Regions from separate parts of the Streptomyces tendae genome, predicted to be linked through region 2. Evidence: riboswitches for the same ligand, from Rfam matches in the RefSeq annotation. Region 2 holds a riboswitch; each other region holds the start of a gene.

Region 1 (2,190 bases), 3.0 Mb from region 2:
GGGCACCCCCCGGGACGCCGGTTCCAGCGATGCGTCCGGTTCGCCGGAAACCAGCGATTCATCCGCTTCTCCCTCTCCATCGGCCACGACCGGCACCTCGACCGGGAAGCGGGACGGCGCGGACGGCAGGACGTCTCCGTCCGCCTCCACCACCCCCCGCAGTGACGAGTCGGACAAGTCGGGGCAGACCAGCGGTTCTTCGGCCGTCACGGACGCCGAGGATGGCGGTCCGGGCCGTCATCGCGGCTCCACCGCCGAGGAGGGCGAGCGCACGGACGGTGCGCCCGCGTCGACCGGCCGGCACGCCGCGCCCTCCGTCGAGGTCACCCCCGAGGCGGGCGACGACCGTTACACCGTCGAGAACGGGGACAGCCTGACGTCCATCGCCGACTCCCTTGCGCTCACCGGTGGGTGGACCGCCCTCTACGCCGAGAACCAGCAGGTGATCGGAGAAGACCCGAACCTCATCCTGCCCGGTCAGCGGCTTCTGGTGAGCGACGGGGCGGACGCGGACCGCTGACAGGCGGACATGTGAAAAGCCCTCGACGGGGCGCCAGTTGGCGTCATGATTCGGGCTGAATGTCCGTAATAAAGACTGTGAGAGATAGGTCTCAGAAGCCCTGATCGTCTTTGAAATTCCGCGAGGCGCGTGCCTACGGTCGTGATCGCTCGCCACCGCGGGCCCCGGCTGCCGCCACGCCGAATCCTGCCAGTGGCAGCACGGGAACAGTCGTCGCGTCATGCGCCGTAGGCAGGAGCGGGGGACCCAGGTAAGTGCCGTGTCCGGGCAGTGATGCCGGAGGCGGCTTGGGGTGAAGCCGCGTTCCGTGAGGAACGCGGCCGGGCAACTCAACCGGCCCGAACCCGACAGCTCACCTCGCAGGCGTCGGTGAGGGGATCCATCCATGCTGTTTTCCAGCAAGGGCAAGCACCGTCGTCCGTCCAAGGCCACCCGTGCCATCGCCATCGCCGGCGTGACCGGTGCCGCCGTCGCCGCCCCGCTGATGGCGGCCGGCAACGCCTCCGCCGCCACCGCGTCCGAGTGGGACGCCGTCGCCCAGTGCGAGTCCGGCGGCAACTGGTCCATCAACACCGGCAACGGTTACTACGGCGGTCTGCAGTTCTCCGCCTCCACCTGGGCCGCGTACGGCGGCACGCAGTACGCCGGCAGCGCCGACCAGGCCACCAAGGCCCAGCAGATCGAGATCGCCGAGAAGGTCCTCGCGGGCCAGGGCAAGGGCGCCTGGCCGGTCTGCGGCACCGGCCTGTCCAGCGCCTCGTACAACGGCTCCTCCGCCGAGAGCTCCTCGCAGGACTCCGGCTCCACCGAGGCCCGTGAGAGCGAGCAGAAGGCCTCCCGCTCCGCCGAGCGCCCCGCCGCGCCGAAGCAGACGGAGCAGAAGGCCGAGAAGAAGACCGTCACCACCCCGACCGGCAAGAAGGTCGAGAAGGGCGACGGCGAGTACAAGGTCGTCAAGGGTGACACCCTCAGCTCCATCGCCGCGGAGCAGGACGTCAAGGGCGGCTGGGCGAAGCTGTTCAAGCTGAACGACGACATCGTCGACGACGCCGACCTCATCTACCCGGGCCAGCAGCTGCACCTGAAGTAAGGCGTGGCCGCAGGTCCTTCCCCGTTCCCACGGGCTCCCCGCCCCGGTGCGTTTCTTCCCCCGTACGCACCGGGGCGGGGTCATGTCCGGACGCATTACGGTCACGGTTTTCCGAACCGGCTTTGTTCCGTTCGGAAACAATTTACTCTCGGTTCTGTCCATGAGGCGGGCGGCGAGATGGCCGATCGCCCGGAGCCGGTTAGGCTCGGACTCGCAAGGCCCCCGTGGCCCTGCTCACCCGCGTCACATCCCAAGAAGGAGATGCTCGTGCCGTCCATCGACGTCGTCGTAGCCCGGGAAATCCTGGACTCCCGAGGCAACCCCACGGTCGAGGTCGAGGTCGGCCTCGACGACGGCAGCACGGGTCGTGCCGCCGTTCCGTCCGGCGCTTCCACCGGCGCCTTCGAGGCCGTCGAACTCCGTGACGGCGACGCCGGCCGTTACCTGGGCAAGGGCGTCGAGAAGGCCGTCCTGGCCGTCATCGAGCAGATCGGCCCGGAGCTCGTCGGCTACGACGCCACCGAGCAGCGCCTGATCGACCAGGCGATGTTCGACCTGGACGCCACCGACAACAAGGGCT
Region 2 (2,190 bases):
GACGGACAGGGAGGAGAGGTGGGCGTACTGGGCGTAGTGGCCGTCGCTCAGCTGGATGACGACCTGGTTGCCGTACGCGCCGCCCCAGCCGGCGGAGACGACGGTGCCGGCGCCGACGGCCTTCAGGGGGGTGCCGGTCGGGACGGTGAAGTCCACACCGGTGTGGTAACCGCTGGACCACATGCCGCCGGCCACCTTGTAGGCGGTGCCGATGCCGCCACCGGACACCGGGGAGGTGAAGCCGGAGGTGGTCTGGGTGGAGGCCCCGGAGGAGGACTCCTCGGACGACTTCTGGGCCGGCTTCTCGGCGGGCTTCTCCGCCTTGGGCGCGGCGGGCTTCTCGGCCTTGGGCGCGGCGGGCTTCTCGGCCTTGGGCGCGGCGGGCTTCGACTCCTGCGGCGAAGTCGACTGCTTGGGGGCGCTCTTGGCGGCCTCGCCCTGGAGGGACAGCTTCAGACCCGGATGGATGAGCGACGGGTCCTCGCCGACGGCCTCGCGGTTGTCCGCGTAGAGCTTCTTCCAGCCACCGTCGACGTGCTCCGCCTCGGCGATCTTGGCGAGGTAGTCGCCGGCCTTCACGGTGTACGTGCGGGCCTCGTCGCCCTTGTCGCCCGTGGCCTGGTGGCTGGAGACGGAAAGGGACTGAACGGCCTTCTGGGGGGCCGACTGCGGGGTCGCGGCGTGCGCGCCGGTGGCGCCCAGAAGCGGCAGGGCGAGCGCGGCGCCACCGGTTCCGGCGACGGCGATGGAGCGGGTGAAACGCTGAGCCTTGGTACGGCGGTGCTTACCCTTCGCGGGCATGTCGAATTCCTCTCCGGCGCCTACGAGGTGAGCTGTCGGGTGCGGACTGGAGATGTCCGGCCGCGTCGCTGCGCGGCTTTACCCCAAGCCTGTTTCCGGGGTCCGGAACAGGCGGTTGTACCTGTGGGTCCCCCGCTCCTGCCGTGCGTCGGGTCAGTGTGTGCGGGCTCCGGGCGGCGGCAGGATTAGGCGTCCGTCCGGATCGGTTGGGAACGTAAGCGACCTCGACGCGGCGAAACAAGCGCGTGTTCCCGCGAACCGGCTTTTTCCGTGATCGAAAGGGGGAAACGGCGTCACCCTGCGTGGACCGTTGAAGTGGCGCGGGAACGAATTCCCCTGCCATGAAGGGGGATTACGTGAGCATGGCGACAGCGCACGGTCACCGATATGACGATGCTCACGCACCCCATCCTCAATTCCCGTCCTATGGGGGCACTTTGACCTCAAGCGAACCAAACGGACACAACGCCTTTATCACCCCAAGTACGACGTCACACCTGGAGCATTCACGACATCTGGATCTTCCCGTCAGCGACCGCCCAAGAGGTTCACGCAATCAAACAGAATCACTCATGAACGGACAGCGCACACACGCCCCGCTCGCCCCGCGTCTGCCCTGTGGACAACTCATTGCCCCTGGCAGGCATGTCGTATCGTCGAGTGGTGCCCGTCGACGAGCCGCGGCGACGGCGCCGAGTGGGAGGAGCCGTCCGTGACGCAGGAGATCCCGTCGACCGAGCCCCAGCTGACCGGGGTGCGCAACTTCCGCGACGTGGGAGGACTGCCGACCGTGGACGGCCGGCGCGTGCGGCACGGCGTGCTGTTCCGCAGCGGCCACCTCGCCCACGCCACCGCGGAGGACGCCGCCTTCCTCGCCTCGCTCGGCCTGCACACGGTGTTCGACTTCCGTAACGCGGCCGACCAGAAGCTGGAGGGGCCGGACGTCGAGCTGCCGGGCGTGCGCAACGTGAACCTGCCGCTCAGCGACCCGGCCGACGGCGCGGAGTTCTGGAAGATGGTGCGCGACGGCGACATCGACCAGCTGCGCGCGATCCTCTCCGACGGCCAGGGCGCCGACCGGATGATCAACTCCTACCGCACCACCATCAAGGCACGCACCGGCGAACACTCCCAGGTGCTGAGCGCGCTCGCCGAGGACAGCGTGCCCGCGCTGATGCACTGCGCGGCCGGCAAGGACCGCGCGGGACTCTCGGTGGCGGTGACGCTCCTCGCCGTGGGCGTGGAGCGGGACGCGATCGTCGAGGACTACCTGAAGTCCAACGCCAAGCACCGCCGGTACAGGGTGCGCCGCAGCGGCAGCTCCCCCGACACCTACTCCCCCGAGGTCATGGAGCTGCTCAGCCCGCTCTTCGACGCGCGCGAGGAGTA
Region 3 (2,190 bases), 2.5 Mb from region 2:
CCGCGGCCTTGTTGGTGAAGGTGATCGCGAGGATCTGGCCCGGGTGGACGCCCCGCTCGGCGAGCAGGTGCGCGATGCGGTGGGTGAGCACACGGGTCTTGCCGGAGCCGGCTCCGGCCACGATGAGCAGGGGGGAGCCGGAGTGCACGACGGCGGCGCGCTGGTTGTCGTTCAGGCCCTCCAGCAGCGCGGCGGCGTCGATCACCGGGCGGGGGGCGCCATCCCGGTAGTAGGCGTCCCGCTCCGGGGGCGCGTCGAACTTCCCGCCGAACAGGTCGTCCGGAAGGGGCTCCGGGGCGTGCTCGTCCTCGGGTGGCGGCGGGGGCTCGTCCGCGGGGCCCCGCTGGGCCTGGAGGTCCGCCAGGAAGCTGTCGTCAAAGAGGCTGCTCATCGCTCTCCGAGTCTAGGGCGCCGCACCGACAACCCGGGGCCGCCCCGGAAACATCACACGGCTTCCCTCGCGGTCCTGCGGCGGGCACCCTCCACGCCCGCCGTGTCACCGAGAGCGACATCACGAACAAGGTCACGAAAATGTATCGGGCATATCACCCATCAACCTTCACAGGGGCCACACCAGTTGGCTACGGTGCGGTTCGGGCCGCTCGTCCCCCGCCGGCGAACCTCGCCGGGCCGTGCGGCCCCCGCCGAATCCGTCACTGTCCGCCGTGGCAGCCGGAGCCGGGGACCCACCGAGACATGGGGTGAATCGGACCACTCCCTCAGGGAGCGGGCCGTAGGGCAACCCTTCCGAACCACCCGCCCGAACCCGACAGCTAACCCGGTAGGCGGAGCACTGGAAGGAGTCGCCTCCCTTGGCGTCGCACCGCAAGTCGCGCACCCCCGGCGCGCGCGTCGCAGGCATACGCACCCCGGCCCTGGCCACGGCCGCGCTCACCTCCGTGGCCCTGCTCTCCCAGACCGCCCAGGCCGCTCCCACGGACGACGACCGGCCGAGCCTGGAGGAGGTCGAGAAGAAGGTCGGCGACCTGTACCGCCAGGCCGAGTCGGCGACCGAGAAGTACAACGCGGCCGAGGAGAAGACCACCAAGCAGCGCAAGCGCGTCGACACCCTGCTCGACGACGTGGCCAAGCGCACCCAGTCGCTGAACGACGCGCGCGAGGAGCTGGGCTCCTACGCCGCCGCCCAGTACCGCACCGGCGCGGGCCTGCCCGACACGGCGACGTTCCTGCTCGCGCAGACCCCGCAGGACCTCTTCGACCAGCGGCGGGTGCTGGACCGGATGACCGGGCGGCAGAAGGACGCGGTCGACGACTACGTCACCCAGCAGTCCGAGACGATGAAGAAGCGCAAGGAGGCCACCGAGAGCCTCCGGACGCTCACCGAGACGCAGGGCGACCTCAAGACGGCCAAGGCCACCGTCCAGAAGAAGCTCGCCGACGCGCGCGGGCTGCTGGCGCAGCTGACCGCAGAGGAGAAGGTGCGGCTCGCCGCGATCGAGAAGCGGAAGCAGGAGGAGGCCGCCCGCAAGGCGGCGGAGCTGGCCCGCCGGCAGGCCGAACAGCAGCAGGCCCAGGACGAGGCCGTGCAGCAGGGCGGCGGCACCTCGGACGGCTCCGGGTCCACGGGCTCCGGGTCCACCGGCTCGACCGACACCCCGCCGGCCGACTCCTCGTACGCCACCAAGGCCGAAAAGGCCCTCGCCTTCGCCCGCGCGCAGATCGGCAAGCCGTACGTCTGGGGCGCGACCGGGCCGGGCTCCTACGACTGCTCCGGACTCACCCAGGCCGCCTGGAAGGCCGCCGGCGTCTCCCTGCCGCGCACCACCTACGACCAGGTGAACGCCGGCACCACCGTCCCGGTGTCCCAGGCCCAGCCCGGCGACCTGGTCTTCTTCTACGACGACGTCACCCACGTGGGCCTCTACATCGGCAACGGCATGATGATCCACGCCCCGAAGCCCGGCACGTACGTGCGCGAGGAGTCCATCTACTACGACGGCGACTCCGCGATCCACAGCATCGTCCGCCCGGCCTGACGGACAGCCGGTCCCGCCTCGTCGCCCTGCCCCCGGCCCGTCCGCGGACAGGGCGACGGCCGGGACACGGCGGTGATCGGTCGGCGCCCTGGCGCTCACGGCCTCCCGGAAGCCAGACTGGCCCCGATGAACGCCGCCGACCTGCCCTTCTTCCGCTATCACCCCGACCCTGTCGCCACCGGGGCCGTCCGCG
Region 4 (2,190 bases), 3.4 Mb from region 2:
CCGTGAGGGGGACGAACCCGTGGTGCACGCCGAGGAGGCCGCGCTCGCCAAGACCGACCCCATGGACCCCCGGCTGGCCGGCGCGACCGTCTACTCCAGCCTGGAACCCTGCGCCCGCCGTGCGTCCCGGCCGGCGCCCTGCGCACGGCTGATCCTGGACGCGGGGGTGCGGCGGGTGGTCACGGCCTGGCGGGAGCCGGACACGTTCGTGGCGGACGCCGACGGCAGCGCGGTACTGGCCGAGGGGGGCGCCACCGTGGTGGTGCTGCCGGAGTACGAGGAGCGGGCCAAGGCGCCGAACGGCCACCTCCTGGACCGCTGATCGCGCCCCCTGCCCGGGGGGTGTGCGACCTGCCCTGATGATGCCGTACACTTGTGTTCAACGGCGCGGGGTGGAGCAGCTCGGTAGCTCGCTGGGCTCATAACCCAGAGGTCGCAGGTTCAAATCCTGTCCCCGCTACTGAAGGCCGAGGGCCGGAATCCGAAAGGGTTCCGGCCCTCGGCGTTTTCCGGTGTCCGTCGCTCTTCCGTCCGCTGTTCCGCCGGTGTCACCGAACGTGATCGTGCGGAGTCTCAGCGCATAACAACTGACGAACCGTCAGGTTCGACCGGCCGTCTGAGGCGCGGTCAACTCGCCCGTTTTCGCCCGCTCGTGGCGCTTAAGTCCGGGCGGAATTCGTTAACGATCAAGAGGAACGGCTTGGAATCCGGCCCTCGGGTCTATTAACGTTCGATAACGCAGCGCGGTCGTCCCAGCCGTCACAGACGTCGGCTCCGTGCGCACGCGCCGAATCCCGCAAGGGAACCGGGGAACCACCACCTTGGGGTGAATCGTGCGGATACCGCCGTGGAGACACGGCTCGTATACGCGCGTAGGAGACCTTCCTGCTCCGAACCCGTCAGCTAACCCGGTAGGCGAGAAGGAAGGAAAGGAGCGCGCCCACGTGGCGTCCAACCCGCCTGCCCCCGAGGCCCCGTTCAAGCCGAGCGACACCTTCGCCTACGGCGCCGTCGGCGCCGAAGAGGGGCCCTTCGAGGAGTGGAACCCCACCGCGGAGTCCGTTCGCCCGGTACGCGGCCGGCACCGCGTCGCCAAGCAGCGCGGGGGCGGACTCGCCCGCAGCTCCACCGTCCTGGGCGTCGGCGTCATAGCCGCCGTCGGCGCCGGCGGCATGGCCAGCGCCCAGACCGGCAAGCCGCCCGTCTCCATCTCCATGCCCGACCTGCCCAACGTGGGTTCCCTCATCTCCGACGAGGAAACGCCCAAGGGCTCGGCCACCCCCCTCAGCAGCATCGGCATGACCGGTGCCGAGACCGAGGAGGGCGCCGCCGACGCCGGTGAGGCGCTGCGCGCCCGCATCATGGCCCAGGTCGAGCAGCAGCAGGGCCAGGCCCAGAGCAAGGCCGAGGCCGCCGCGCTCGCCGCCGCCGAGAAGGAGGCCGCCGACGCGGCCGCCAAGGCGGAGAAGGAGGCCAAGGAGAAGGCCGAGGCGGCGAAGAAGAAGGCGGAGGAAGAGGCCGCGAAGAAGGCCGAGGCCGAGCGCCTCGCCGAGCTGGCCAAGCAGTACGCCCTGCCGACCTCCTCGTACACCATCACCTCGACCTTCGGTCAGGCCGGCGCCTACTGGTCCTCCGGCTACCACACCGGTCTCGACTTCGCCGCCCCCACGGGCACGCTGATCAAGGCCGTGCACACCGGCACGATCACCTCCGCGGGCTGGGACGGCTCCTACGGCTACAAGACCGTGCTCACCCTCGACGACGGCACCGAGATCTGGTACGCCCACCAGTCGTCGATCAATGTCAGCGTCGGCCAGAAGGTCAACACCGGCGACGTGATCGGCCGCGTCGGCGCCACCGGCAACGTCACCGGCGCCCACCTCCACCTCGAGGTCCACACCGGCGGCTCCTCCTCCGGCATCGACCCGGCGGCCTGGCTGGCGGGCAAGGGCCTCAGCATTTGATCCACCGGCGGCCGCGTCCCGGCCGTCCACGCCGTGAACCCCGGCAGTCCCGACGACGACCCCCCGACGTCAGGGCTGCCGGTCACGCATGTCCGGGGCACCGGCCGTGCGGTCAGCGGCGGTAGGGGTCCTCGACGGGCGCGGGATACGGCCCGCCGTGGGGCGGCTGTCCGTGCGCGGGCTGTCCGTACGAGGACTGTCCGTACGGGAACGGTGTGTGCGGGGC

The links. Region 2 has a riboswitch for cyclic di-AMP ahead of F3L20_RS15075 (LysM peptidoglycan-binding domain-containing M23 family metallopeptidase). Riboswitches for the same ligand answer to the same signal wherever they lie in the genome.
Region 1: it holds a riboswitch for cyclic di-AMP, as region 2 does, so the genes downstream of both, F3L20_RS28745 (transglycosylase family protein) here and F3L20_RS15075 (LysM peptidoglycan-binding domain-containing M23 family metallopeptidase) in region 2, are expected to answer to the same signal.
Region 3: it holds a riboswitch for cyclic di-AMP, as region 2 does, so the genes downstream of both, F3L20_RS03825 (C40 family peptidase) here and F3L20_RS15075 (LysM peptidoglycan-binding domain-containing M23 family metallopeptidase) in region 2, are expected to answer to the same signal.
Region 4: it holds a riboswitch for cyclic di-AMP, as region 2 does, so the genes downstream of both, F3L20_RS30735 (M23 family metallopeptidase) here and F3L20_RS15075 (LysM peptidoglycan-binding domain-containing M23 family metallopeptidase) in region 2, are expected to answer to the same signal.

The regions. Positions count from the first base shown of each region.
Region 1 covers NZ_CP043959.1:6,282,709-6,284,898, reverse strand. Annotated here, with positions in the region: gene F3L20_RS28750 (transglycosylase family protein) at 1-520, shown strand, start outside; cyclic di-AMP (ydaO/yuaA leader) riboswitch at 734-901, shown strand; gene F3L20_RS28745 (transglycosylase family protein) at 906-1,610, shown strand; gene eno (phosphopyruvate hydratase) at 1,878-2,190, shown strand, end outside.
Region 2 covers NZ_CP043959.1:3,285,076-3,287,265, reverse strand. Annotated here, with positions in the region: gene F3L20_RS15075 (LysM peptidoglycan-binding domain-containing M23 family metallopeptidase) at 1-801, opposite strand, end outside; cyclic di-AMP (ydaO/yuaA leader) riboswitch at 806-963, opposite strand; gene F3L20_RS15070 (tyrosine-protein phosphatase) at 1,514-2,190, shown strand, end outside.
Region 3 covers NZ_CP043959.1:786,013-788,202, reverse strand. Annotated here, with positions in the region: gene pcrA (DNA helicase PcrA) at 1-391, opposite strand, end outside; cyclic di-AMP (ydaO/yuaA leader) riboswitch at 633-805, shown strand; gene F3L20_RS03825 (C40 family peptidase) at 813-1,997, shown strand; gene F3L20_RS03820 (CbrC family protein) at 2,124-2,190, shown strand, end outside.
Region 4 covers NZ_CP043959.1:6,707,163-6,709,352, reverse strand. Annotated here, with positions in the region: gene F3L20_RS30745 (dihydrofolate reductase family protein) at 1-322, shown strand, start outside; tRNA gene F3L20_RS30740 (tRNA-Met) at 387-460, shown strand; cyclic di-AMP (ydaO/yuaA leader) riboswitch at 776-933, shown strand; gene F3L20_RS30735 (M23 family metallopeptidase) at 945-1,964, shown strand; gene F3L20_RS30730 (PrsW family intramembrane metalloprotease) at 2,077-2,190, opposite strand, start outside.